Regions from separate parts of the Rhizobium sp. No.120 genome, predicted to be linked through region 4. Evidence: predicted binding sites of a transcription regulator. Region 4 holds the regulator's gene; each other region holds the start of a gene.
What was found. The regulator PhoB, encoded in region 4, activates phosphate uptake and scavenging genes when phosphate is short. The targets are predictions, from matches to a motif close to TGTCATNNANCTGTCAT.

Region 1 (7,239 bases), on a different contig from region 4:
GACCGTGCTCCTTCTCGCCTGGCGGCATGATCGCAAATCCCCAGCCTATTTGATCTGGGCACTGGGCTTCACCGTCAGCGCCGTGGGATTCGCGTTGGTGGCTGCTCGAGGTCTCATCCCCGATATATGGTCGATCCAGATCGGCAATGCCGTGGCCCTGCTCGGCGAGAGCGCCTGGATCGTCGGATTCCGGGTCTTGGACAGGCGCCGGCTGGAATGGTCCGCATTTCTGCCACCCGCCATCTGGCTGATCGGCGTCAGCCTTCCCTGGGTCACCGGCGTTTTCGCCAATCGCGTCATCGTCTATGACCTTGCCGGCGCAGTCGGCGCGACCTTGCTTGCCTTCGCCGTGCATCCGGGCGACGGTCGACGGGAGCCGGCGCGCGGGCAACTCGGCATCGTCTTCGTGGCGCTCGCCTGCTTCTGTTTCGGCTCGGCTCTGTGGATGGTGCTTGCTACTCCTTCACTGGAAGAGGCCATGATCTATCGCGGCTACATGGCGCTTGGCTACGGGCTGCTCGTCATCATCGCCATCGTCCTCAACGGCAAGCTTCTCATGGAACGCGCCGAGCGCCGCTGGCGGGCAATATCCATCACCGATACTCTGACGGGAGTTCTGAACCGGCGCGGGCTTCAGGAAAGTTACGAGATTCTCGTTGGCAAAGGGCAGCAACAACAGCAAAAGCTTGCCGCCCTACTGTTCGATCTCGATCATTTCAAGAAGATCAACGATCGCCATGGCCATCAGGCGGGCGATGCGGTGCTCGTCGAATTTGCCCGCATTGCCCGTCAGTTTGTGCCTCGCACCGGCGCATTCGGCAGAATGGGCGGTGAGGAATTCATCGCCTTCGTTCCGATAGACGAGCAATCGCACGCCGAAGCGCTGGCAGAAACCATCCGCGCCGATTTCTGCCGCGTGCCGTTACTTGCCGGCCGCACGCTGGTGCCGGCAACCGTCAGCATCGGCGTCGCGATCATGCCGCGCGACACCGTCAGTTGGGATCGACTGGTCTCTTTCGCAGACCATGCGCTTTACGCTGCCAAGCGCGCAGGCCGCAACTGCACCATCGTCTTCAACGAAACTGAGACTGCCAGGGAGCCCGATGCCGCATTTGCGGCGGACGAAGGCGAACTTGTGCCGACCCTCGACGACCAGATCCACGCCTTGCGGCGCATGGGTACACTCGCGAGGATGTGATCGGCTTGTTCGGCGCATCCCATTCTATCGGGGCTTTGGTTTGACCAAATTGCATAGCCGCCCGACACGACGGCCATTCCCCAACGCAAAAAGCGCGCCTGGATAGCGCGCTTTCGCAAGTTTGGCGGCAATGTCCGACTGTATCAGCCGTAACGACCGGTGATGTAGTCTTCCGTGCGCTTGACCTTCGGCGCCTGGAAGATCTGCTCGGTCTGGCCGTATTCGATCAACTCACCAAGATACATGAAGGCAGTGCTGTCGGAGATACGGCTCGCCTGCTGCATGTTGTGCGTGACGATAACGATGGTGAAGTCGCCCTTCAGCTGCGACACGAGTTCCTCGACCTTAGCGGTGGAGATCGGGTCCAGAGCCGAGGTCGGCTCGTCGAGCAGCAGGACCTCAGGACGAATGGCAATGGCGCGAGCGATGCAGAGGCGCTGCTGCTGCCCACCGGAAAGGCCAAGCCCGCTCTGGTGCAGCTTGTCCTTCACTTCGCTCCACAGCGCCGTTTCCGTCAGCGCCGCTTCGACGCGGGCGTCCATCTCCGACTTCGAGACCTTCTCATAGAGGCGGATGCCGAATGCGACGTTCTCATAGATCGACATGGGAAACGGCGTCGGCTTCTGGAACACCATGCCGACCTTGGCGCGCAGATCGTTCAGATCGACGTCCTTGGTAAGGATATTGCGGCCATCCAGCAGAATCTCACCCGCAACCGTCTGACCCGGATAAAGGTCATACATGCGGTTGAAGGTGCGCAGCAACGTGGATTTGCCGCAGCCCGAAGGGCCGATGAAGGCGGTGACCGCGTTTTTGCGGATGTTCATATTCACGCTCTTCAGAACGCGATGGCCGTTCTGATAGGTGAAATCGAGGTTCTTCACCTCAAGTTTCGCAAGGCCGAGATCCGACTGGGAAGCAGCATCCTTCCCCGGCTGTGCGTTGACGCTCTGGAAATTGCTGTCGCTCATGTTCATGGTCTCATTCCTATCGTTCGGCGGCTGCGTCACTGGCGGCGCCCACTCAAGACACGGGCAAGGATGTTAAGCGCAAGGATGGCAACGGTGATGATCAGCGCGCCGGCCCAGGCCAGTTGTTTGAGATCCTCGCCGGGATCGGCGGCAAGCGTGTTGATGGCAACCGGCAGCGTGGCGATCGGACCGGTCAGGCCTGTATTCATGAATTTGCTGTAGCCGGCTGTGAAGAGAAGCGGTGCGGTTTCGCCGCTGATGCGGGCGATGGCCAGCAGGATGCCGGTGAGAATGCCCGTCCAGGCGGAACGATAGATCACCATCATCATGGACTTCCAGCGTGGCGCACCAAGCGCAGCGGTCGCTTCACGAAGCGCATTCGGCACCAGCAACAGCATATCTTGGGTCGTACGGTTGACGACCGGGAGAGCGATCAGCGCCAGCGCGAGGATGCCGGCAACGGCGGAGTTGCCGTGCATGGGTACGACTACGGCGCCGTAGACGAATACGCCGACGATAATCGAGGGTGCTGACAGCAAGATGTCGTTGAGGAACTTGGCCGCCTCGGCAAGCTTGGAGCCGTTGGCATATTCTACCAGATAGGTGCCGGCGAGAATGCCGATCGGCGCGGCGATCAGGATGGCACAGCCCGTCACCAGTACGGTGCCGTAGATTGCGTTGATCAAGCCACCGCGGGAGCCCTGAGCCGGGATCGACATGGTAAAGACGTCAAGGTTCAGCGCCGACACACCGCGGAAAACCAGGGTGACCAGGATCACGCTGAGAAAGAATATACCAAGAATGGCTGCGATGAAGCACAAGGCCATCATCACGCGGTTTTTCCCGTAGCGCCTCGACACCAGGTTCTGACGAATTGCGTTGTCCATAGTTTTTTCCTCAGTGCGAGTCGCCTCGGCCGATCATCCATCTCGCCAGCGCAAGCACGCAGAAGGAAAGGATGAACAGGAGCAGGCCGAGCGCGATCAGGCTCGACAATTGTAGACCGTCGGCATCGCCGAAGTTGTTCGCGATCTGGGCGGAAATGGTGGTGGACGGCGAGATGATCGACGACTGCAGGCGGCTCACCGAGCCGACAACGAAGGTGACGGCCATGGTTTCGCCAAGCGCGCGACCGAGGCCGAGCATGATACCGCCGACGAGACCGCGGCGTGTGTAGGGGATCAGAATGTGGCGAGCCACTTCCCAGGTGGTCATGCCCATGCCGTAGGCGGATTCACGCAGCATCGGCGGAACGGTGCTGAACACGTCGCGCGAGATCGCGGTAATGAAGGGCAGGATCATGACAGCGAGCACGAGGCTTGCCGTCAGCAGGCCGACGCCCGGCGCCGGCGGCTGGAACAGCAGGCCGATCACCGGTACCTGGCCGACCGTCGCGATCAGGAAGGGCAGGATATAGTTCTGCATCAGCGGCACGAGAATGAACAGGCCGACGATGCCATAGATAATGGAGGGAACGCCCGCCAGAAGCTCGATGGCCGTGCTGATCGGACGGCGCAGGCTGCCGGGGCAAAGCTCTGTCAGGAAAATGGCGATGCCAATGCCCAGGGGAACGGCAATCAGCATGGCGATGAACGAACTTACCAGCGTACCGACCACGGCGGGCACTGCGCCATAGATATCGGCGGGAGCGCTCCATTTCGTGCCCCAAAGGAACGACAATCCGAAAGTCTGGAAGGTCGGCAAAGCATCGATGACGAGAACGATAAGAATTGCCAGCAGCATAAGCACGACAAGAATGGCCGAGCCAAGCGTCATCAAATAGAAAATCCGATCCTGCATCCGGAATTTTCTGGTGGCGGCGGAGGTATTCACAGCCTGGAAGCCAGCCATCTGAGTCGCATCAGCCATCGATTTCCCCTTGTCCTGTCACGAAAGGCGGACAGGGAAATTCCCTGTCCGCCGCAACTTTCTCGCCTAGCACAAATTACTTCGTGCCGAAGTCCGTCTTCCAAGACTTCTCGACGATCTCGACAACATTGTCCGGGACCGCAAGATAAGACAGGGCGGCCGCGTCCTTCTGGCCGTGCTCATAGGACCACTTGAAGAACTTTAGCGCCTCTTCGTTCTTAGCAGCATCGGCCGGCTTCTTGTAGAGCAGAACCCAGGTGGAGGCTGCAATCGGCCAGCTCTTTTCGCCCGGCTGATTGGTGATGATCAGGTTGAAGTTCTTAGCCTTGGCCCAATCGGCGTTGGAAGCGGCAGCCTTGAAGGTTTCCAGGCTTGGCTCGATAACCTTGCCGGCAGCGTTCTTCATCTTCGCGAAGCCGATGTGGTTGGCGACGACGTAAGAATATTCAACGTAGGAGATCGAACCAGCCGTCTGGTTGACGGTGGTGGAAACGCCTTCCGAACCCTTGGCGCCGAATCCAACAGGCCATTCAACAGCCGTATTCGAGCCAACCTTTTCCTTCCACTCCGGCGAAACTTTCGACAGGTAGTCGGTGAAGTTGAAGGTCGTGCCCGAGCTGTCGGCACGGTAAACGACCGAGATCGGCGTGGACGGCAGCTTTGCTTCCGGGTTGAGAGCCTTGATGGCTGCATCGTCCCACTTAGCGATCTTGCCGAGGAAGATGTCGGCCAGCGTCTTGCCGTCGAGAACGAGTTCGCCCGGCTTTACGCCTTCGACGTTGTAGGAAACGACGATGCCGCCGGAGATCATCGGGAACTGGGCAATGCCGTTCTTCTCGAGATCAGCGTCGCTCATCGGCTTGTCCGAAGCGCCGAATACGATGGTCTTGTCGAGGAGCTGCTTGATGCCGGCGCCCGAACCGACCGACTGATAGTTGACGACATTGTTCGTCGCAGCCTTGTAGCCTTCGGCCCACTTGGACAGAACCGGTGCAATGAAGCTCGAGCCAGCGCCCGTGATGTCGGCGGCGGAGGCCGAAGCGGACATAGCCGCAATGAGGCCTGCAGTCAGGCAAAGCGAACGGAGTTTCAGGTTAAGCATGGTAAACTCACTTCCTCAAGTGAATGAAAGGATGGCGAGCAGAAGATCGGCGCGAGGTTCCCATGGTAAACGGTCCTCCCCGCCTGAAATCTCCCGGCGACAGACTTGGCTCTAAAGACGCATTGTTTCAGTTTGATGACAGTTTAATGAAGCGGCAGTGACACAACCTGCGGCAATCATCGCGGCCATTGCGAAACGGCATGAAACGAGCCGCGTCAAGGGACGCATGAACGCGAACTTCATGTTCTGATTCAAGAGGATCGTCGGAGACGGATCACGTAGTCCTTGCGAGTCGTTTCAATAACTTCCCAGGTTCCCTTGAAGCCTGGCCGCAAGATAAGACGGTCGCCTGTACGCAGATGAAAAGCCTCGCCATCCTCACTCGTCACAATGGAATAGCCGGAGAGGATATGGAAATATTCCCATTCGTCGTAGACAACCTTCCATTTGCCTGGGGTTGCTTCCCAGATACCGACGTAGAGGCCGCCATCGGCCTCTTCAACGTTCCATGTGCGAAAGATCGGGGCACCCGAAATGAGACGATCCGCTGCGGGCGCTCCGAGTTCTGGCTCAACGCCATCGACATTCAGTTGCACATAGGTTGCCACTTAGATCCCCGTCGACCACGTTTCGCCAAGATAGAAGAAGTCCGCGACCGCCGATCGCGAGCGCGGACCGAGACAAACATGAAATGTGCCGAGATCAAAGAACCCCGGCTGCTTTTTCGGCTTCCTGGCGGTGCCGTCCTCAAATTTTCGCCAGCGCCTGCTCCAGATCGGCGATGATATCCGTGACATCCTCGATACCGATGGACAGGCGCACCACATCCGGGCCGGCGCCGGCGGCGATCTTTTGCTCGTCGCTCAGCTGCTTATGCGTGGTCGAAGCGGGATGGATGACGAGCGAGCGCGTGTCGCCGATATTGGCGAGATGCGAGAATAGCTGCAGGCCCTCGACCAGCCCCTTGCCGGCTTCATATCCCCCCTTCAAACCGAAGGTGAAGACGGAGCCCGCGCCCTTCGGCGAGTAACGCTGCTGCAGGGCGTGATTAGGATCGTCCTCAAGGCCGGAATAATTGACCCAGGCGACCTTCTCCTGCGCCTTCAGCCAACGAGCGACCGCGATCGCATTATCGGAATGGCGCTGTATACGTAGCGGCAAGGTCTCGATGCCGGTCAGGATCAGGAAGGCATTGAACGGCGAGATGGCCGGTCCGAGATCGCGCAGGCCCAGCACCCGGCAGGCTATGGCGAAAGCGAAATTGCCGAAGGTCGAATGCAGCACGATGCCGTTATATTCCGGGCGCGGTGAAGACAGCATGGGATAGTTGCCCGAAGCGGACCAGTCGAAAGTGCCGCCGTCGACGATAATGCCGCCCATGGAATTGCCGTGGCCGCCGAGGAATTTCGTTAGAGAATGCACAACGATATCGGCGCCATGCTCCAGTGGTCGGATCAGATAGGGGCTGGCCAGCGTATTGTCGACGATCAGCGGCAGGCCATGCTTATGTGCAATAGCGGCAATCGCGGCAATATCGACGAAGGTGCCGCCAGGATTGGCAAGGCTTTCGATGAAGATGGCGCGCGTGCGGCTATCGATCTGGGCTTCGAAGGTCGCAGGATCGGCGGAATCAGCCCAGCGGACCCGCCAGTCGAAATTCTTGAAGGATTGCCCGAACTGATTGACCGAACCACCATAAAGCCGTTTAGCCGCGACGAAATTGTCGCCCGGCTGCATGATGGTGTGGAAAACGAGGAGCTGGGCTGCATGACCGGAGGCGACGGCGAGAGCCGCAGTGCCGCCTTCGAGGGCAGCCACCCGCTCTTCCAGCACGGCCTGTGTCGGGTTCATGATGCGGGTATAGATATTGCCAAACTGCTGCAATCCGAACAGAGCGGCGGCATGATCGGCATCCTGAAAGACGAAGGATGTCGTCTGGTAGATTGGCGTCGCGCGCGCGCCTGTCGCCGGATCCGGCTGCCCGCCTGCATGGATTGCAAGCGTGTCGAAACCTGGGTTGTTGGCTGGCATGTTTTTCCTCCCGGCGGATTTTGCTCGTGATCGGGCAAGCATAATGCCTGGCATATGAAAGTTAACCG
Region 2 (7,239 bases), 400 kb from region 4:
ACCTGATCCTCGACGGCGCCGGCCCGCAGCGCAGCGCCTTCCTGTCGGCCTTCTTCACGCTGGTCGGCACGCACGGTCTGCACGTCACCACCGGTATCGTCTGGTTGATCACGCTGATGGTGCAGGTCGGCCGCTATGGACTGATCCCGGAAAACAAGCGTCGCCTGATGTGCCTTTCGATGTTCTGGCACTTCCTCGACGTCGTCTGGATCGGCGTGTTTTCCCTCGTCTACCTCATGGGAGTTCTCGGATGAGCTCGAACGCAAACCATTCGCATCATTCCGGCGACGCTCACGGCCACGATCATCATGGCGGCCACGAGGCATCACACGGCACCTTCAAAAGTTACATGACGGGGTTCATCCTCTCCGTCATCTTGACCGCCATTCCCTTCTGGCTGGTCATGGGCAAGGTCATCTCCGATCCGGCCGTCACCGGGGCGATCGTCATGATTCTCGGCGCGATCCAGATCGTCGTGCACATGATCTACTTCCTGCACATGAACACCCGCTCGGAAGGCGGCTGGAACATGATGGCGCTGATCTTCACCATCGTGATCGTCATCATCGCGCTCTCCGGCTCGCTCTGGGTCATGCATCACCTCAACGCGAACATGATGCCCATGTCGCCCGAGATGATGCGCAACATGCCGTAAATTCGAACGGCGGGCCTTCAGGCGAAGGCCCGCCCTCTTCCGGCGTGAAATCCGCCGAGTGCTGCGCGTTGCATGCTTGAAATGCCGAAAGCCGCAGCCAAATCTTCCCGACCGCGCATGATCTTCAGCGAAGAGAATTGAACCTCCCGAAATCATGCGGCAGCGCCTCCCCGGAGACCAGCGCCATGACCGATATTTCCTCGAACACGTCTCAGGGCAAGCCGCGCTCGACGCTGACCCTGGTCATCTGGGTATCGCTGCTTCTGCTTCTGACTGCCCTCCTCATCGGTCTTGGCACCTGGCAGGTGAAGCGACTGCACTGGAAGCTGGATTTGATCGCCAGGGTCGATGCGCGCGTACATGCGCCGCCGGTTCAGGCACCCGGCTCGGCGCAATGGGCCGATATCACAGCTGAAAACTCCGAATACAAGCATGTCCAGGCAAGCGGCACTTTCGTCAATGACAGGCAAGCGCAGGTCTATGCCTCGACTGCGCTCGGCGCAGGCTATTGGGTGCTGACGCCGCTGAAGCTTGCCGACGGCACGATCATCATCATCAACCGCGGCTTCGTTCCCACAGAGAAGCGAAATCCGGCGACGCGCGCCGAGGGCGAGCTTTCCGGGGAGACCACGGTGACCGGCCTGTTGCGGATCAGCGAGCCAAAAGGCACGCTGCTGCGTTCGAACGTGCCTGCGGAGGAGCGCTGGTACTCACGCGATGTGACCGCGATCGCCGAGGCCCGGGGATTGCAGAAGGTGGCGCCCTATTTCATCGATGCAGACGATGCGAAAAATCCCGGCGGATTGCCCGTAGGCGGACTGACGCAGATCACCTTCCACAACAGCCATCTTGTCTATGCCATTACCTGGTATGGACTGGCAGCAATGACATTGGGGCTGGCCATCTATCTCGTCCATTTCGAGCGGCAGCGCGCAAAAGCAGCCCGCTAAGAGCATTTCCGCTTCAGCAGAGCGAACCCGCTGCCCGGCGTTTTCGCGCGGTTCCGGGCACCACTTCTCCATACCGTTTACGGTATTGCCCTATGTTGTCATTTTCGGGAAACGAAGCTGCCAGCGCCGGCCGTCACTCGTCATCTCGACGATGCCGAACGGCTCGACATCAACAGCCCAGAATGCCGCGGGCGGCGCCTGCAAGGCCTGCAGAATGGCAGAGCGAATGACGCTCGCATGGGTGATGACAACGATATGGCCGGTATCGTCGATGTGATTTCCCATCCATTCGCAGACACGCTTCATGACCGAGGACAGGGCTTCGCCGCCATGCGGAGCGACCGAGGTATCCGTCATCCACAGCGCCAGGGACTCCGAATCCTTTTCATGCAACTCTGTAAGAGATTGCCCGCGCCAGTCGCCATAATCGCATTCGCGCAAGGCGACGTCCGGGATGGCATCGAGGCCAAGTACCGCGGCGGTCTGGCGGGCACGCAAGGCCGGGCTCGCCCAGACCCGATCGATTGCCCCGAGCCCGAAGGATAAGGATTGAGCCTGCTGAGCCGCCTTCGCCTCCAAGGGTTCGTCATCGGGAAAGCAGCCATTTCGATGGGCTTGGGTCGCCCCATGACAAATCCAGCTCAAACGCGTTTTCATGAAACTCCTCTATTTCCATCCCCTGGCACGCTCTTGTCGCGATTTCACATCGCTGTGGCGCTTGATTGACAATCATATTTGCAGATAGCTATAAACTTGCACTTGCGGGTGTGGAAGCCGGTGGAATCCCGGCGCGGTCGCGCCACTGTAATCGATGACGGAAACTTCGCCCTCGAGAGCCAGACCCTTCCCGCAAGAACCCTTCCGCAAATGGAACGCGCTTTTCTTAACGAGGGAAATACAATGTCCGACATCACTTTCGCCCCATCCGCAGTTCCGCAGCCGATCCCGCTCGGCCAAATCCTGCCCTGGGCCATTTTCGCCGGCCTTCTGATGCTGCTCGCGATCTATTTCATCGGCGCAGAAGAAGGCGCGACCTCGCTCATCTCGGGCATGTATGTGCATGAATTCGTGCATGACGCCCGTCACCTGCTCGGCTTCCCCTGCCACTAAGGGGTCAAGCACATGGTTGGACGTCTTTTGCTCCGCGGCATGATCGTCGGGGCCCTGGCCGGTATTTTCGTTTTTGCTTTTGCCCACATCTTCGGCGAACCGCTGGTCGACTGGGCCATCGGCTTTGAGGAGAAGGCCGCGCAGGCGGCCGGCGAAGCTCCTGAACCCGAGATTGTCAGCCGCGCTACGCAGGCGGGCATCGGCCTCTTCACCGGCAGCGTGATCTTTTCGACCGCAATAGGCGGATTGTTCGCACTGGTTTTCTCCTTCGTCTACGGCCGTATCAGCCCCTTTGGTGCGCGCGGCACGGCGGCGCTGCTCGCGCTCGCCGCTTTCGTGACGATCTCGCTGGTGCCCGACATCAAATATCCGGCGAATCCGCCGGCCGTCGGCAATTCCGATACGATCGGCGCGAGAACGGAACTGTTCTTCATCATGATCGTGGCCTCCATCGTCGGCATGATCGTCGCCGTGGGATTCGGTCGCAGGCTGGCAGCGCGATATGGTTCCTGGAACGGGGCGATCATTGCCGGCATCGGCTACATCGCCTTCATCGCGCTGATTCAATATCTGCTTCCCTCGATCAACGAAGTGCCCGAGCAATTCTCGGCCGTCGTGCTTTGGCGCTTCCGCATCACTTCGCTCGGCATGCACGCCATTCTCTGGGCGACACTCGGCCTTGCCTTCGGAGCCTGGGCAGAACGCCAGCTGCCGCAGACACGCTACGGCAATACCAGTCTGCGCCGGGCTTAGCGTGATAAGTAGATCGCATCCCGCGCATGGCAACATGCGCGGGAGACACCAACATTCAGGCGCCATCCTGCTTGCAATCTTCCTCATGCTATTGGGCTGGCCGGCTTCGGTCGCGGCACATGGCGGTTCCTCCGGCAGCCAGGCCGGCATCCCGATCCCCAGCCTCACCCATGGCGAGATGGCAGTGATCGCTCCCTATTACGGGCGGATGATCTCGCTTGCCGAGAGTGTATCGGATACTGACGAAACCTTCCGCCGTGTCTTGAACTTCGCGCAGATCCAGCGCGCTTATTGCCTATGGGGCCTGATGCCCGGCAGCGTCAGCGACGAGGAAAGCCCTTTCAACGAATGTTCGCACGCCTATCTTGCGGCTGCAAAAGCGGTGCTGCTGCAGATGCGAGCAATGAAAGTGGAGAAGGTACCGGTCGACGACCTCGTCTCCGATATCGACACGGCACTCGTGCGCAACAACCTCTCGCTCATCCTCTGCAAATTCAGCGGCGAGAGCTTCAATACGGCCGATCTCATCCGGCCTAAGCTTGCCGATATCGCGTATCACGCGAAAAGCCTTGCTGCGATCTCATCGGCTAGCCTGCTTGTTCTTGCAGGACTATGGTTAGGCGCGCGCGCATTGCGGCCGCAAGCTCGTTCTTAGGAACCCTGCGCACTTTTCCTCGAACTGCCGTCAGCAAAACACCGCCGCAAGATGCGGCGGTGCTTCTGTTCTTACCAGTAACGCGGGCGATCGCGCCAACGGTCATCACGCCAGCCATCGCGATAATGGCGATGGCCGTGCCAGCCCCAAGGCGGCGGCGGTGGCGGCCTGTAGTAACCCCAGCGCCGGGGCGGCGGACCCCAGCGATTGGGACGGCATTCGCCCCAGCGCGTCAGATGCCAACCGCGGCCGCAGGCATAATCAACTTTCACGATCGGCACGGAGGCCGTAGTCCCAACGGCCGGGATAGGCATTGCCTCTGCCGAAGATACAACCAGGCTGCCGAACAAGGCAGCAATGGCAATCACGGACGATCTCATCTTAATGGCCCTCTATCCAAGTCCCTTACATGGGGGATTTAAACGCCGGAGGTATGAACGCCGGCTGAACCGAAAATGGCCTTTTAGCGGCCAAATCAAGATCAGTCGAAGAACCTGCCAGCAGCCGAACGGGCTTGCCACTGCCTGCGTTTGCAGTTCGCCACCGCCTGTTCCCGCGTCACGAGAGTTTCATGAAGGAGGCTTACACCGGCAATATCAATTGCAATAAGGGAGTTCGGGATGGTCGACCTCGTTTCAAACAATGCGGAAGGCGGGAATGCCGATCATCCGATTCATGGCGCAGGCAGCTCGGCAAAATGGTTTCTGCCGATCTTCGGCGTCGTCGTCCTGGCCGGCCTCGTCTATGTCGGCTATGCCCTCGGCAGCGATCTTGCCGAGGCTGCTGCTGTTCCGTGGATATTGCTCGGCCTTGCCCTGCTGATCGCGCTCGGCTTCGAATTCGTCAACGGCTTCCACGATACTGCAAACGCCGTCGCCACCGTCATCTACACGCGCTCGCTACCGGCGGAATTCGCCGTCATCTGGTCGGGCTTCTTCAACTTCCTCGGTGTTCTCACTTCGTCGGGCGCCGTCGCCTTCGGCATCCTGGCGCTGCTGCCGGTCGAGCTCATCCTGCAGGTCGGCTCCGGCTCCGGTCTTGCAATGGTCTTCGCGCTGCTGACCGCCGCCATCATCTGGAACCTCGGCACCTGGTATCTCGGCCTACCGGCCTCGAGCTCGCACACGCTCGTCGGCTCGATCATCGGCGTCGGCCTCGCCAATCAGTTCCTGGCGCCCGCCGGCTCCGCCACCAGCGGCGTTGACTGGTCGCAGGCGAGCAGCGTCGGTATGTCACTGTTGCTCTCGCCGATCATCGGCTTTGCCATGGCTGCCATATTGCTGCTGGTCGCCAAGGTACTGATCCGCAACAAGGAGCTTTATGAAGCGCCGAAGGGTAACGCGCCGCCGCCGGCCTGGATCCGCGGCCTGCTGATCTTCACCTGCACCGGCGTCAGCTTTGCCCACGGCTCGAATGACGGCCAGAAGGGCATGGGTCTGATCATGCTCATCCTCATCGGCCTCGTGCCGACCGCCTTCGCGCTGAATAAGACGCCCGACGTGAACTACCTCGAAGCCTATAAAGCTGCCTCGGCGCAAGTCGAGACGGTACTCGGCAAATATGTGAAGCCGGGCATTGCCGCACCGGCCGATCCGAAGGCCACTGTCAGCAGCGCCGTCAAGACCAAGACCTGGACGGATGCGACGACACCGGCTCTCCAAGCATATATTCATGCCACGAGCGCCGAGATTGCCGCCTATCCAAGCGTCGAGAAGCTGCCGAACGGGCTCGTCGGCAACGTTCGTAATGATATCTATCTGATCGGTGAATCGCTGAAGCTTATCGACAAGCAGAAGCTGCTGCCGATGAGCGCCGACGATTTGAAAGCCGTCACGAACTATCATGCCGCCGTCGATCACGCGACCAAGTTCATCCCGCTCTGGGTGAAGGTTGCCGTCGCCTTGGCACTTGGCCTCGGCACCATGGTCGGCTGGAAGCGCATCGTCGTCACTGTCGGCGAAAAGATCGGCAAGACGCACCTGACCTATGGCCAGGGCGCTGCCGCCGAAGTCGTCGCGATGCTGACGATCGGTGCCGCCGACCACCTCGGCCTGCCGGTGTCGACCACGCACGTCCTGTCCTCCGGCGTCGCCGGCACCATGGCGGCAAACGGTTCCGGCCTGCAGTGGTCAACCGTACGCAACATGCTGATGGCCTGGATCCTGACGCTGCCTGCCTCGATCGCACTGGCCTTCGTGCTGTTCATCGTGCTGCGGCAGGTCTTCTGATCGACAGCGGAGACTAGTCCCAAAGACGATGGCGCCCTGATGAGGGCGCCATTTTGTTTGCAGCGTCCCGCGAACGAATTCTCACGAAGCGCACGAGCAACGCCGGTCAAGCGCGTGCGAAACGCCTGTTCCGAAATTGCTCAGTCGACGGTTTCCCTCTTGTTGCCGTTCGCACCGAGGCCGGAAATCTTGGCAAGCTCCGAACGACGATTGGCATAATTTTGCGCCACCATCGGGTAGTTGGGAGCAAGACCCCATTTCTGCCTGTACTCCTCGGGCGTCATGCCATAATGCACGCGCAGATGGCGCTTGAGCGTCTTGAAGCGTTTGCCGTCTTCGAGGCAGACGATATAGTCGTTGGTCACCGATTTCTTCAAATCCACAGCCGGCACCAAATTGGCGCGATCGACGGTGGTAGCCGAGCCGTCCAATGTCAGCAGTACCTCATGGATATCCTTGATCAGCCTGGGAAGGCTGTGGATGGGAACGGCATTGTGACTAACATAAGCCGAAACGATCTTCACACAGCCATCGAACAAGGAAGGCTTTGGCGGAGCGGGGGTTTTTGTCTCGAAAGAATCCATGATCTTTTCCCGGATCTCATTTGGTTCCTCGTGCGCCGCCCCGCTCGAATTGCATCATGTACGATATCCGCAGACGGACATCGCACCGTTTCGATTTGCGCCCTGTTTAAGGACGCTGTCCCGGTTTGATAACCGGGGTTCAATGCGTCCGCATCAAATGCGTGCGCAATTTCGCCTCCTATCTCGTATCCGCAGTTGCCTCCGGCGGTTCGCCGGCAGGGTCCGCAAAGTAGAGCGCCAGCTTGTTACAAAGGGTGACGAGCGGCATACCCAGCATGAACGCCGTGTGAGTGGGATCTCCGCC
Region 3 (7,239 bases), on a different contig from region 4:
AACGGCGAGGCCTTCAGGTCATAGCCGTCGAGATAGAGGAGATCGAAAGCATAGAAGACGAAGCGGTCGCTACGGCCTTCGCTAAGATCCGCCTGCAGGGCAGAGAAATCGGAAGCGCCGGCCGCTGGTTCAACGACGAGCTCGCCGTCGATGATTGCGGTGCCGACGGGGAGATCGCGGAAGGCGCCGACAATCTCCTTGCCGAATTTCTGGCTCCAGTCGAGACCGCTGCGCGTCAGCAGCTTGACGCGGCCTGCTTCGATGCGAACCTCGAGCCGATAGCCATCGAATTTGATTTCGTGAAGCCACCGAGAGCCTGTGGGCGGCTTGGATACCAACGTCGCCAAAGCGGGTTCGACGAAGGATGGCAAAGCGGCCTTTCGGGCACCCTTCAGGGAAGATGGATCAACCGGCGTTGCATCCGTTTGCCTCTCTGTTTCGTCGGCTTGCTCCCCGGCGGCATCGTCCTTCTTTCGGACCGTCCTGCGACGGATCTTCCCGGTCTTGGAGGACCAGCCCGGCTTTTCGTTCTCGACTTCGTCTATGATGCGCCCCGTCTTTGCTGATTCCGGTCGTTCTTCGAGAATATCGGCAGCGTCTTCCAGCCGGGCCGCCTCGTCTTCGCCTTTGATCAATAGCCAGTTTTCTCGCTTCTCGCGCGGCTTTCCCGCCATGCGGATCAGATGCCACCGACCGCCGAGTTTTTTTCCATGGAGCTCGAATTCGAGATGTCCCTTTGCAAGGCCCTTATGAGCGTCGCCAAGCGGCGTCCATGAGCCGCTGTCCCAGACGATGACTGTCCCACCGCCATATTCGCCCTTCGGGATCGTACCTTCGAAATCACCATATTCCAGCGGGTGATCTTCGGTCTGCACCGCCAGCCGTTTTTCGCCGGCTATCAGGCTCGGCCCCTTGGTCACGGCCCAGCTCTTCAAAACCCCGTCCAATTCGAGGCGAAAATCATAGTGGAGCCGGCGCGCATCGTGCTTCTGGATGACATAGCTGTTGCCAGATACAGCGATCTTTTTCCTGCCGGTCCGCCCTCTCGGCTCGGTTGTCTTGCTGAAGTCGCGTTTGCGGTTGTAGGTCTCCAATGCCATTGTCAGCTCGCCTTGCGTTGCGGCCGGAAAGAAGATTTCGTTCGCGATTTCGCCGTCTTGCGGGAGACCGTGCCCGATTTCCCGGCGGGTTGCTTAGCGCTAGTCTTACCTTGACCACTCACGCCGGCGCTCTGGCGCAGAGCCTCCATGAGATCGGTGACCTTGGCAACCTTCGCCGGCTTGCGTTGCGGGATCTTCTTGCCCTCGATCTTGGCCTTTACCAGTTCTGCAAGCGCTGCCTCGTAGCGATCGTCGAATTCGCTCGGGTCGAATTTACCTTTCTTGGTGGAGATGATGTGCTTGGCGAGGTCGAGCATTTCGCCCTTGATTTTCATGTCCGGCACATCTTCGAAGGCTTCTTTTGCCGAGCGAACCTCGTAGTCGAAATTCAATACCGTCGCGATCAATCCGTTGCCGTGAGCACGGATCATGACGGTTCGCAGGCGGCGAAACAGAACGGTTTGAGCAATGGCGGCAACCTGCTTCTTGCGCATTCCTTCGCGGATCAACGCGAAGGCCTCTTCGCTCGCAGGAGTGGAAGGGGCGAGATAATATGGTCGATCGAAATAGATGTCATCGATGTCGTCGCATGCCAGGAAGGCCTTTATCTGCAAGACCTTGTCGCTTTCCGGCACCGCAGCGGCAATCTCCTCGGGCTCAAGGACGATGTAATCGTCCTTGTTGAGTTCGTAGCCTTTGACCTGATCCTCGCGAGGCACCGGCTTTCCGGTCGCGTTATCTATGAATTCCCGCCGGACGCGGTTGCCGGTTGCGCGGTTCAGCGTGTGAAAGGAAATCCGCTCGGAAGTGGAAACCGCCGTATAGAGTGCGACTGCCCAGCCGACCTCTCCAAACTTCATATATCCTTTCCATTGCGCACGCGCACTCATCAGCGGACTCCATATCGACGATAGGAAACAAACGGCACCTAGCGGTCATTGTTCCCTGTTGCCTTTGTTTTTGTTGGAGAAGCCGACATAGGCGCGTGGCGATTTTTTTTGATCCGCGAAACTGTCGAAGAGCGTGGTTTCGCAGGCACATTGGCTTTTCATGGCAGCCTCCATCATTTATGACGGATTTATGACAATGCACATTCGGAGCGCCGAGAGTGAACTGGTTCCGTAAATTGATGCCCCGGGAAGATCGCTTTTTTGAGTTGTTCGGCCGGCATTCCCGTACAATCGTCAGCGCTGCAGAAGCCCTGAACGAACTGCTAAGGGGCAAAGACACCGAACAGCACTGCAAACGTATCGTCGAACTCGAGAACGAGGCCGATGACATCACGCGCGAAGTGTTGCTCGCGATACGGCGCAGTTTCATCACGCCTTTTGACCGTGGCGATATCAAGGATCTCATCATGTCGATGGACGATGCGATCGACATGATGCACAAGACGGTCAAGACAATTCGTTTGTTCGAGCAGAATAGCTTCGATCCCGGCATGCAGGAAATGGGCGGCGCTATCGTTCAGGCGGCAAAACTGGTGGCGGCTGCAATTCCTCTTCTCGATCGCATGAGCGCCAATTCCTCCCGCCTCAGCGCGCTCACGGAAGAAATCGTTAATGTCGAAGAGCGTTCCGATGAACTCCATGAGCAAGGGTTGAAGGATCTCTTTCGCCGCCATGGCGCAACGAACCCCATGGGCTATATCATCGGCAGCGAGATCTATGGTGAGCTGGAGAAGGTCGTCGACCGGTTCGAGGATGTCGCCAATGAAATCAGCGGCATCGTGATCGAGAACGTCTGATGGAGGCCACGCTTGCTCTTCCGCTGCTGGTGGGTCTCATTGCGGTGGCATTGTTCTTCGACTTTTTGAACGGGCTGCACGATGCCGCCAATTCCATTGCCACCATCGTCTCGACCCGGGTTCTGCGTCCGCAATATGCCGTCCTATGGGCTGCATTCTTCAATTTCATCGCCTTCCTGTTCTTCGGGCTTCACGTTGCCGAAACCCTGGGCACCGGCATCATCGATCCCCACATCGTCACGCCGCAGGTCATCTTCGCCGCCCTGATGGGGGCGATCGTCTGGAACATCGTGACGTGGGTGTTCGGCATTCCGTCGAGTTCGTCGCATGCTCTGGTCGGTGGCCTCGTCGGCGCCGGCCTGGCTAAAATCGGCATGAGTGCCATTGTCTGGTCCGGGTTGCTGAAAACGGCCGGCGCCATCGTCATGTCTCCCCTGCTGGGCTTCGTTCTCGCGCTTTTCCTCGTGCTGTGCGTGACTTGGATATTCATTCGCCAGTCGCCCTTCGCCGTCGACAGTACCTTCCGTGTACTGCAATTTGTCTCAGCCTCGCTCTATTCCCTTGGTCATGGCGGAAACGACGCTCAGAAGACGATGGGGATCATCGCCGTTCTGCTCTATTCGCAGGGGCATACCGGAGCGGAATTCCATGTCCCCCTTTGGGTCGTATTGTCCTGCCAGTCGGCAATGGCGCTTGGGACGCTATTTGGCGGCTGGCGGATCGTGCATACGATGGGTTCGAAGATTACCAGGCTCAATCCAATGCAGGGTTTCTGTGCCGAGACGGGCGGTGCCTTGACACTGTTTGCTGCCACATGGCTCGGCATCCCGGTCTCGACGACCCATACGATTACGGGCGCTATCATCGGCGTCGGTGCCGCCCGGCGCGTCTCCGCAGTCCGCTGGGGATTGGCGGGCAATATTGTCATCGCATGGGTAATAACCCTTCCGGCTGCGGCTGTAATCTCTGCATTCGCCTATTGGATGACGAATTGGGCCGGATAGACCGTGCCTTCAGGATCGAGGGCATCCTAAGCACGAATATTCTACAAATTTAGTAGAAAAAGAACGACCTGTCTTTCTGAGGCCAGAGGGTCACGCTAGCATTCTGTCCAATCCGATGAAGGAAACTATAGGACATCGATATGCCGACCGAATTCATCAGCGTCACCTTTCCGAATGCCTCGACCGAGCTCAATCCTCTGGAAAACCCCGCGCTCGACCCACAGTTCATCGAGCGCTACGCCCGTTCGCTCGATGATTACGGCTTCAACTATACCCTCATTCCCTATGATAGCGCGTCCTTCGACCCCTTTACTATCGGCGCAACGGTTGCGGCTCACACGAAGAATATCAAGATCATCATCGCCCTTCGACCGAACACGATCTATCCGACAGTCGCGGCAAAATCGCTGGCAACGCTCGATCAGCTGAGCGGCGGGCGTGTGGTCGTCCACTTCATTGCCGGCGGAAGCGACGAGGAACAAGCCAAGGAAGGCGACTTTCTCGACAAACATCAGCGCTATGAGCGGCAAGAGGAGTATATCCGCATTCTGCGACGCGTGTGGCAGTCGAGTGAACCTTTTGACTTCGACGGCCGCTATTATCAATTCAAGCAGTTCCACAGCCGTGTGCGCCCGGTAAACGGCACCATCCCGGTGTCAGTCGGCGGCTCATCGGACGATGCCTATCGCATCGGCGGCGCGCTTGCCGATATCTTCGGCCTATGGGGTGAGCCGCTGGCGGAAACCAAGCAGCAAATCGACCGAATCTATGCCGAAGCGGCGCGCGCCGGGCGCAAGGATCGCCCGCGGATCTGGGTGACTTTCCGTCCGATCGTTGCCGAGACGGACGAACTTGCATGGGCCAAGGCGCATCGCACCCTCGACCTCCTGAAGGAAAATCGCGCAAGGGGTCTTGGCAAGGTGCCGCCATCAGCGCCGTCTCCGCAAAATATCGGCTCGCAGCGCCTGCTCGAAATTGCCTCGCGCGGCGATGTCCATGATCGGGCTCTCTGGTATCCGACAGTGACGGCGACGAATGCGCGTGGTGCCTCCACTGCCCTGGTCGGCTCTCCAAGAACCATTGCGGACTCCATTCTCGATTACGTCGATCTCGGCGCGGATCTGATCTCGATCCGAGGATATGACAACCTCAACGATGCTATCGATTACGGCCGCTATATTCTGCCGCTCGTCAGGGCGGACCTGGCGGCACGAAAGGCACCCCAGCAGGCGGTCGCCTGATCCCGCGTTGTCACGCGCACCAACAAGCAGAATTGGCGAACGCCATTCGCATTGTGTTTGCAAAGACAGGCCATGGCGCGGCAAAGCTCGCGCATGGCACTCCCTGCTGCTTCGAAGAGGCTGATGCAACGTGTCCTTTAATACCAACGATCTGGCGGATGTGACCCGCAAGCTTGCCGCCGCAGCTGCGGCGGCAGATGAATCCAGCGCCTTCCCTTGGGCCGGCATCGAGGCAGTCCATGCTGCGGGCCTGCTCGAAAGCACCGTGGCGCCGCGGTTCGGTGGAAAAGGTGCGGGTATTGCCGATGTCGGGCGCATCCTCGCAGCGCTTGGTCGTGGCGATCCTTCGGTCGCCCTGATCAGTGCGATGACCATATTCACCCATCTCGGACAGGCCGCGGGCAGCAAATGGCCGGAGCCGCTTTATCGACGTTTGCTCGACGACGCGCGCGATCGCCCGATCCTGCTGAACGCGGCCCGTGTCGAGCCCGAGCTTGGTTCTCCCGCCCGGGGCGGTCTTCCGGACACATTGGCGCGTCGCACGGCAGGTGGATGGTCGATCACAGGGCGCAAGCGTTTCGTAACGGGTGCGCTTGGCCTGACCCATTTCCTCGTATGGGCCCGCACCGATGAGACACCGCAGCGCGTCGGCACTTTCGTCGTTCCATCTGAGCTTCCCAGCATCAAGGTGATCGAAAATTGGAAGAGCCTGGGAATGCGGGCAAGCGGCTCGCACGACGTCGAGTTCAAGGATGTTGAAGTGCCGCTTGAGGACGTCCTCGATCTTGTCGATGTTACAGTCGGCACGCAGGACAACCGCGCCCATGCCGCCGGCAATGTCGCGCTCACCGCCATATACCTCGGAGCCGCAGAAGCTGCCCAGGAGGCTTTCATCCGTTTCGGTCATGAACGCATCCCCGCCAATCTCGGTGTTCCGATCGCAAAAACGGAAAGGTTCATTTCCGCAGCCGGTGAAATCGACTTGCTCGTGGGCGGCGCGAGACAGATCCTGTTCAACGCGCTCGACCATTCGCTGGATGAACCTGAAGCGCTCATCAGAGCGCGCCTTATTGCAGCCCGCAACATACGCGATGCGGTTCAGCTTGCCGTTCGTACGCTCGGCAATCCCGGTCTGAATGGCGATCTCGGGATCGAGCGGCATTTTCGCGACATCCAGTCGGTTCTCGTCCATGCACCGCAGGAAGACACGTCTATTTCCATTCTCGGGCGCTCGGCCTGTGACCGATGGAGCCGAAAGACAGAGGAACCGCCGCATCTTTTCCCGGTTGAAAAGGTGCCAGCCGTGCCACTTGGTTCCCGGCAGGCGGAAGACGCGCGGGAGCTCGTGAATGTAGTTTCCGGGCGGCGAGCATGACGCGCTACATCATCATCGGAGCGGGCGCCGTCGGTGCAAGCCTTGCCGCGCAGTTTGAGCTTTCGGGGATAGACTACGCCCTTGTCGGGCGCGGTGCCCAGATCAGGCATATCGTCGATCATGGCCTCGTCTACCAGCGACCCGCCGTCACCCGGCAGATCCGCCTCAATGCTTTCGACACGGCTGAACCGCCATCACTGAGGCAGGAAGACGTCTTCCTGCTGACGGTGAAATCGCAGGATGCCGCCGAAGCCCTCTCCTTTTGGGCCTGGCGTCCAATCGACGATACGGAGGGACTGACTGCCTCTGCCCTGCCGATCGTCACGTTTCAAAATGGTCTGGCAACGGAAGCGGCTGCTCTTAGACTATTTTCGAATGTCTACGGCGCCAGCATCCTGACGCCCGCCCGCTTTACGGAAACCGGTCACGTCGTGGTCGGGGGCGATCCGCAAGTGGCAATCGTTACCATCGGCCGGTACCCGCACGGCTCGGACGAGATTGCGGCCAAGATCGTCGCGGATCTCAGCCGGTCGGATTACATTGCCGAGACAACAAGCGATATCAAGCGATGGAAGGCGGCGAAGCTTCTTCACAATGTGCGCAATGTGCTGGAGCTTTTCGACGGCGCAGACGACGAAAGAGCAACGTTCAGCGCGGCTCTTGTCGAGGAGGCCGAGACTGTTCTCAAGGCGGCGGGCTACACATTTGCATCTCCCTCGGAGCGCACGGTCAGCATAACGCACTGGAAGATTGCCGAAAACGCCGGTATTCG
Region 4 (7,239 bases):
ACAAGGCGATCGTTACCATTGCACGCCGCCAGCCGATGGCAGCGGACCTGCGCGAAATCATGGGCTCGATCCGCATCGCCTCCGATCTGGAGCGCGTTGGCGATCTCGGAAAGAACACCGCAAAGCGCGTCATCGCCGTGCAGGGAACTGGTGTTCCCCGCCGTCTCGCCCGCGGCATCGAGCATCTCTCCGAACTGGCGCTGAGCCAGCTCAAGGAAGTTCTCGATGTCTACGCGACCCGCTCGCCTGACAAGGCCGTGTCGATCCGCGAGCGCGACGAAGAGATCGACGCCATGTACACCTCGCTCTTCCGCGAGATGCTGACCTACATGATGGAAGATCCGCGCAACATCACCACCTGCACGCATCTTCTCTTCTGTGCCAAGAACATTGAGCGCATCGGCGATCATGCCACCAACATCGCCGAGACGATCTATTACATGGCGACAGGCGCGCAGCCGGAAGGCGAGCGCCCGAAGGACGATACCGCCAATACCGTCGGCGCAGTGACGGAATAATCTGGAAGCGAAGAAAGGAGACCATAGGCGCATGGTTCCGAGAGTTGCTGTTGTAGAAGACGAGGAAGCGCTTAGCGTTCTGCTGCGCTACAATCTCGAGGCCGAAGGCTTCGAGGTCGACACGATCCTCAGAGGCGATGAGGCCGAGCTGCGTCTCCAGGAGCGCATCCCCGATCTCCTGATCCTCGACTGGATGCTCCCTGGCGTGTCCGGTATCGAGCTCTGCCGCCGGCTGCGCATGCGGCCGGAGACGGAGCGCCTGCCGATCATCATGCTGACGGCCCGCGGCGAGGAAAGCGAGCGTGTGCGCGGACTTTCGACCGGCGCGGACGATTACGTCGTCAAGCCGTTCTCGACGCCGGAGCTGATGGCTCGCGTCAAGGCGATGCTGCGGCGTGCCCGCCCGGAGGTTCTCTCCACGGTGCTGCGTTGCGGCGATATCGAGTTAGACCGCGAAACCCATCGCGTCCACCGCAAGAGCCGCGAAGTGCGCCTGGGGCCGACGGAATTCCGCCTGCTGGAGTTTCTGATGTCCTCGCCGGGCCGTGTCTTCTCGCGTTCGCAGCTGCTCGACGGCGTTTGGGGTCATGATATCTATGTCGACGAACGCACTGTCGACGTCCATGTCGGTCGCCTGCGCAAGGCGCTCAATTTCTCCAACATGCAGGATGTCATCCGCACTGTTCGCGGGGCGGGCTATTCCATGGAAGCTTGAGCGGGTTGCCGCTCGGGTATCACCATTACAGCGCCACGCGTCTTTCAAGACGCGTTAAGGTCGCTGTAACATCTTAAAATGCTGCAAAATTTTCCCTTAAATCGATTCCGATTTAAGGAATTATGCAGGAGCGGCGGAAACAGAAAAACGGGCCTCGAGGGGCCCGTTTTTCTTTGTCTTGCTGCCACTTTCAGCCGTTGTTGCGCCGGCGCTCATGCACCGGCTGGTAGGCCATGCGCTGATGATAGGTGCAGTAGGGCGAAGAATCCGGGCTGTCGTTGCCGCAGAAGTGGAAGTCGTCCTTCAGCGGGTCGCCGACCGGCCACTTGCAGGTGCGTTCCGTCAGTTCCGTCAGGCCGAGGCGACGGGAGATCGGAACGACGACATTCGATGCCGGGCGATACTGGATTTCATTGACGGAATCGATCTCGATCTCTTCCTTCAGCATCGTTGCGCCCTGCTGGCGGGCGACCACCGTGCGGGTAGCGACGCGCGATCCGTAGGTTGCGGTGCGGGGTGCTGCTGCGCCGCGCTTTGGCGTGCGCGCCACAGTTGTGGTGCCGCCCGCCTTCGCTCGGCCGGGGAGGTTCAGGCGATGTACCTTGCCGATAACGGCATTACGGCTTACGCCACCGAGCTGCGCAGCGATCTGGCTGGCGCTCAAACCTTCGGACCATAGCTTTTTCAGCTTCTCGACGCGTTCGTCTGTCCAATTCATGCCCTGTCTCCGCTGTCGCGTTTCCGATGGCAGAATCCCTCACCATTGCCTCGCATGGGATCGAGGCGCGAAACGCTCTAAAATTGTGGTGACTAGTTCCGCCGCATGCAGTCTAGCAATTGGTTTTTAACCTAGTGTGAGGCTGACTCCGTGACAAGAGTCGCGGGAATCTTGAGGAATCGATTTCGAGGTTTTCCCCAACTTGCTGTCCGGGCGTGGCATTTCTGCCATAGGCGCCGCCCAACCCATCTCTTTTGCCGGCAAGCGCTTTCTCGCAACTGCTAAAACGCCAGTTTTGTTGACATCGCGGTGCAAAACATCAATAGTGCCCAGGCCGCCGCGAGGCGGCATTTTTGATTTTTTCGGACCCGTTTCATCAAAGGGAAGCGATCGGTCCTTAAAGTTGTGATCCAGGAGATATGGCCATGGCCGAGACCACGCCGCTTTATGACACCTATCTGCGCGCTCCTCTGCGGTTCGAGCGAGGCGAAGGCGTCTGGCTGGTCACTGAAAATGGCGAGCGCTACCTTGATTTCGCCGCCGGCGTGGCGGTCAACTCGCTCGGTCATGCCCATCCTCATCTTGTCGCCGAGCTGAAGGCACAGGCCGACAAGGTCTGGCACCTGTCCAACCTTTATGAGGTGCCCGGCCAGGAGAAGCTGTCGAAGCGGCTGACGGAAGTGACCTTTGCCGACAAGGTGTTCTTCACCAATTCGGGCGCCGAGGCGCTGGAATGCGCCATCAAGACGGCGCGGCGCTATCAATTCGCCAAGGGACATCCCGAGAAGTTCCACATCATCACCTTCGAGGGCGCCTTCCACGGCCGCACAATCGCGACGATCGCCGCCGGCGGTCAGGAAAAGTATATCGAAGGTTTCGGCCCGAAAGCGCCGGGCTTCGATCAGGTACCGTTCGGCGATCTCGATGCCGTGCGTGCTGCCATCACAGATGCGACGGCCGGAATCCTGATCGAGCCGGTCCAGGGCGAGGGCGGCATCCGTCCGGCCACCAACGAATTCCTGCGCGGGCTGCGTGAGATCTGCGATGAACACGGCCTGCTGCTGATCCTCGACGAAGTACAGTGTGGCGTCGGCCGTACTGGCAAGCTTTTCGCCTATGAATGGGCCGGCATCAAGCCTGATATCATGGCTGTCGCCAAGGGCATCGGTGGCGGTTTCCCGCTCGGCGCCTGCCTTGCGACGGCGGAGGCCGCCTCGGGCATGAAGGCGGGGACGCATGGCTCGACCTATGGCGGCAATCCGCTCGCCATGGCGGTCGGAAATGCGGTTCTCGATATCGTGCTTGCCGAAGGTTTCCTGCAGCATGTGCGCGATGTCGCGCTGGTCTTCCGCCAGGGGCTCGCCTCGCTCAAGGATCGCTTTCCTGACATCATCGAGGACGTTCGTGGCGAAGGCCTGATGCTCGGCATCAAGGCGGCCATTCCGCAGGCGGAGTTGCTGCAGGCGATCCGTGCCGAGCATCTGCTCGGCGTGCCGGCGGGCGACAACGTCATCCGTCTGCTGCCGCCGCTGGTCGTTACCGCCGAAGAAGCACGCGAAGGTCTTGCTCGCCTGGAGCGTGCCGCCGAGCGTGCGCGCGCTGCCCGCGTCAAAAAATCGGCTTGAGCTTACCGCCCGCATTTGGGGCGTTCGTGCCCCACGCGGGCGTTATTGTTTTTTCTGGAGCACAGGTAAGGACATGGCTTCTCCGAAACACTTTCTCGATCTCTCTGCCGTTCCGGCTGCCGATCTGCGCAATATCATCGATGACGCGATGGTGCGAAAGAGCGCGCAGAAGGCTGGCACTGCCGACAAGCCGCTGGCCGGCAAGATGCTGGCGATGATCTTCGAGAAGCCGTCCACCCGAACTCGTGTTTCCTTCGACGTCGGCATGCGCCAGCTCGGCGGCGAAACGCTGTTCCTCTCGGGTACCGAGATGCAGCTTGGTCGCGCCGAAACGATTGGCGATACCGCTAAGGTGCTGTCGCGCTATGTCGACGCGATCATGATCCGCACGACGGATCATTCGCGCCTGCTGGAGTTGGCGGAACATGCGACGGTTCCGGTCATCAATGCGCTGACCGACGATACGCATCCCTGCCAGATCATGGCCGACATCATGACCTTTGAAGAGCATCGCGGCCCGATCAAGGGCAAGACGCTTGCCTGGACGGGCGACGGCAACAACGTGCTGCATTCGCTGATCGAAGGCGCGGCACGCTTCGGCTATCGCATGAATATGGCGGTACCCCTTGGTTCCGAGCCGAAGGATCACTATCTGAACTGGGCCCGCAACGAGGGCGCCGAAATCATGCTCTCGCATGATGCAGACCGTGCGGTCGCCGGCGCCGATTGCGTGGTAACCGATACCTGGGTTTCCATGAATCAGGAGCACCGGGCACGCGGTCACAACGTCTTTCAGCCCTATCAGGTCAACAAGGCTTTGATGGCACAGGCCGGCAAAGACGCTTTGTTCATGCATTGCCTGCCCGCCCATCGCGGAGAGGAAGTGACGGACGAGGTGATCGACGGTCCGCAATCCGTTGTCTTCGATGAGGCGGAAAACCGCCTTCATGCGCAAAAGTCGATTCTTGCTTGGTGCCTGGGCGCGATCTGAAGATATCAAACCGCGTCTGAAGGGCGCGGGCCCTAGAGCCGGATGGTCCCAGGTCGAAGCGACCTAGGACCTGAATCCGGTCTAGAATCAAAGAATAGAGCATGACGGCGCCCGAAAACCGCTCTCACTTTTCGGCGTCATGCTGCAGGAGTAAAGCAATGGCAGAAAATGCCGCCTCGCTGGGTCAGTTCGATTTCGCCGGTGACGATCATGTCGTTCCCTTCCAGGTGGAAGGTCTGGATGTGCGCGGCCGTGCCGTGCAGCTTGGTCCGCTGCTGGACGCCATTCTCGCCCGGCACGACTATCCGGCGCCGGTCGCACGGCTGCTCGCCGAAGCTATCGTCCTGACCGTCCTGCTTGGCACGTCGCTGAAGTTCGAAGGCAAGTTCACCGTGCAGACCAAGGGCGACGGTCCCGTCGACCTTCTGGTCGCCGATTTCTCGACCCCGGAAAACGTCCGGGCCTATGCCCGTTTCGATGAAGAAGCGCTGGCAAAGGCAGTTGCCGAAGGCCGGACCGAGCCGGAGCAGCTGCTCGGCAAGGGCGTGCTCGCTTTCACCATCGATCAGGGCCGTTTCACGCAGCCTTATCAGGGCATTGTCGCACTTGACGGCGCGTCGCTCGAGGAGATTGCAGGCACCTATTTCCGTCAGTCTGAACAGATCCCGACGCGCGTGCGTCTGGGCGCTGCAGAACTTTTCGATCGTGATGAAAACGGCAAGCCGCGTCACCGCTGGCGGGCTGGTGGCCTGATCGCCCAGTTCTTGCCGGAAGCGCCTGAGCGCATGCGCCAGCCGGACCTGCATGGTGGCGATGGCGATACAGGCGTGCGTGATCATGTCGAGGATGACGCCTGGTCGGAAGCCCGCAGCCTGGTGGAAACCATCGACGCCGACGAATTGACGGATCCGCAAGTCGGCACCGAGCGGCTTCTCTATCGCCTCTTCCACGAGCGCGGCGTACGCGTCTATGAACCGAAGGCCGTCTATGACCGCTGTTCGTGCTCGCGCGACAAGCTGAAGGGCGTCTTGAAGGGCTTCACGGCCGAGGAGATCGAGGCCAGTCAGGAGAATGGCGAAATTGCCGTGACCTGCGAGTTCTGCTCGACGACCTATCGTTTCGAAGTGTCCGAGATAGAAGCGGCCTGAGTCAGCTTTAATTCAGCGTGCGCAGCAGGTTTGGCGTATCGAGAGAGAAGGCGGGGATCTTGACATGGAATTGCTCCCCGTCGTCCGTCTCCATCTGGTAATGGCCGAACATCATGCCTGACGGTGTATCCAGCGGGCAGCCCGAGGAATATTCATAGGTATCGCCGGGCTTCAGGTGCGGCTGCTCGCCGACCACGCCGGGTCCCGTCACCTCATCCACGATGCCGTTCATGTCGGTAATGTGCCAGTAGCGCGTCACCAGCTTCACGGCTTTCTTCGAATGGTTGGAGATGACGATGCGGTATCCCCAGACATAGCGATCGTCCTCCGGATCGGATTGCTCCTCCAGATAAAACGGTTCTACAACCACCTCGATGTCGCGTGTTAGGGCGCGATACATGCCTGACACCTTGCCATTGTCCCGAAACGCCGGACGCTCCTTCAAGCCGCATGGCTGTTTCAGCATTTTCAAGTTTGCGGCATATTATCCGCTTTCCACCACTCCCGCAAAGTGCAGGATATTTAGCGGTATCCTATAACCGATGCTTTCCGTCAAGGAACGGCGTGATGAAATCCTGCGTGAACGGCCAGGGCGGCTTTGATTCCAGCTATTACGGTTCATGTTAAAGGTTAACGAAATCGTCTCCAAGTATCGTAAGCCGCCGTCATTTGGCCTCATCTAATGGAGTAGACTTAGATCTATCTTCCGCATTCAGGAAACGCTTGCTGCGATTGCTTCTGGACTTTCATGACTGGTCGTCACACGTGATCGCCCGGCCTCAAAACCTCCGCGCCATATAACCCCTGTTCTTTTTATAAGTTCCCTCGGCAGGATTTGGATGAGATTCCCCTGCAGCAGGATTTCAGCTATCATCTGATTCTGGCATGGCCCGTGCCTCCGCCCTCCATTCGGGAAAGTATACTTCATGCGGGGCCGTCGATATCCAAACCGACTGTTTGAGCGCCTGGCATAAGGAGGGGTTGCGGTTATTGCTCGCAATAGGAGGTTTATATGAGGCTTTCTGCCCCTGTTTATCATTTGAAGCGTAAGGCTAGGCTCCTCTCTCGCCAGCAGAAAATCCCCTTGCACGCCGCGCTGGATCGCGTCGCGGCTCATGAAGGCTTTGCGGGCTGGAGCTTGCTCGCAAGCAAAGCGAGCTCAGCCGTGCCCATCGGTGAGCTGTATTCGCGTCTGAGCCCGGGCGATCTGGTGCTGATCGGCGCGCGGCGCGGTCACGGCAAGACCCTGATGAGCTTGCGGCTTGCCGTCGAGGCCATGAAGGCTGGCAATTGCAGCGTCTTCTTCACGCTGGAGGACACGGAAAAGGTCGTCGTCGACCGTTTTCCTGTCATTGGTGCCGATCATGCGGAATTTGCCGGTCTGTTCGAATTCGACAACTCGGATGCCATCAGCGCCGATCATATCGTCGAGAGGCTCGCTCGGGCGTCGCCTGGCACACTGGCCGTGGTCGATTTTCTGCAGTTGCTGGATCAGAAACGAGAAAATCCGGAATTGATGATCCA

Region 1: a site for PhoB is predicted at 5,265-5,281, ahead of pstS (phosphate ABC transporter substrate-binding protein PstS). Genes of this name have one in related genera too.
Region 2: a site for PhoB is predicted at 4,680-4,696, ahead of ACYJRZ_RS05720 (inorganic phosphate transporter). Genes of this name have one in related genera too.
Region 3: a site for PhoB is predicted at 2,170-2,186, ahead of ACYJRZ_RS27855 (DUF47 family protein). Genes of this name have one in related genera too.

Annotation. Positions count from the first base shown of each region.
Region 1 covers NZ_BAAJNQ010000003.1:467,756-474,994, forward strand. Annotated here, with positions in the region: gene ACYJRZ_RS12970 (GGDEF domain-containing protein) at 1-1,198, shown strand, start outside; gene pstB (phosphate ABC transporter ATP-binding protein PstB) at 1,342-2,175, opposite strand; gene pstA (phosphate ABC transporter permease PstA) at 2,205-3,056, opposite strand; gene pstC (phosphate ABC transporter permease subunit PstC) at 3,067-4,038, opposite strand; gene pstS (phosphate ABC transporter substrate-binding protein PstS) at 4,115-5,140, opposite strand; gene ACYJRZ_RS12995 (cupin domain-containing protein) at 5,392-5,748, opposite strand; gene ACYJRZ_RS13000 (O-acetylhomoserine aminocarboxypropyltransferase) at 5,888-7,171, opposite strand.
Region 2 covers NZ_BAAJNQ010000002.1:8,553-15,791, reverse strand. Annotated here, with positions in the region: gene cyoC (cytochrome o ubiquinol oxidase subunit III) at 1-254, shown strand, start outside; gene cyoD (cytochrome o ubiquinol oxidase subunit IV) at 251-655, shown strand; gene ACYJRZ_RS05750 (SURF1 family protein) at 841-1,605, shown strand; gene ACYJRZ_RS05745 (histidine phosphatase family protein) at 1,696-2,262, opposite strand; gene ACYJRZ_RS05740 (CbtB domain-containing protein) at 2,506-2,715, shown strand; gene ACYJRZ_RS05735 (CbtA family protein) at 2,728-3,468, shown strand; gene ACYJRZ_RS05730 (hypothetical protein) at 3,503-4,123, shown strand; gene ACYJRZ_RS05725 (GCG_CRPN prefix-to-repeats domain-containing protein) at 4,195-4,503, opposite strand; gene ACYJRZ_RS05720 (inorganic phosphate transporter) at 4,744-6,351, shown strand; gene ACYJRZ_RS05715 (Ros/MucR family transcriptional regulator) at 6,492-6,935, opposite strand; gene ACYJRZ_RS05710 (helix-turn-helix domain-containing protein) at 7,114-7,239, opposite strand, start outside.
Region 3 covers NZ_BAAJNQ010000016.1:2,608-9,846, reverse strand. Annotated here, with positions in the region: gene ligD (DNA ligase D) at 1-1,100, opposite strand, end outside; gene ku (non-homologous end joining protein Ku) at 1,103-1,990, opposite strand; gene ACYJRZ_RS27855 (DUF47 family protein) at 2,230-2,847, shown strand; gene ACYJRZ_RS27850 (inorganic phosphate transporter) at 2,847-3,851, shown strand; gene ACYJRZ_RS27845 (LLM class flavin-dependent oxidoreductase) at 3,992-5,092, shown strand; gene ACYJRZ_RS27840 (acyl-CoA dehydrogenase family protein) at 5,223-6,467, shown strand; gene ACYJRZ_RS27835 (ketopantoate reductase family protein) at 6,464-7,239, shown strand, end outside.
Region 4 covers NZ_BAAJNQ010000002.1:410,261-417,499, forward strand. Annotated here, with positions in the region: gene phoU (phosphate signaling complex protein PhoU) at 1-518, shown strand, start outside; gene phoB (phosphate regulon transcriptional regulator PhoB) at 550-1,233, shown strand; gene ACYJRZ_RS07740 (GcrA family cell cycle regulator) at 1,424-1,951, opposite strand; gene ACYJRZ_RS07745 (acetylornithine transaminase) at 2,377-3,576, shown strand; gene argF (ornithine carbamoyltransferase) at 3,650-4,567, shown strand; gene ACYJRZ_RS07755 (Hsp33 family molecular chaperone) at 4,726-5,715, shown strand; gene apaG (Co2+/Mg2+ efflux protein ApaG) at 5,723-6,115, opposite strand; gene ACYJRZ_RS07765 (DNA helicase) at 6,728-7,239, shown strand, end outside.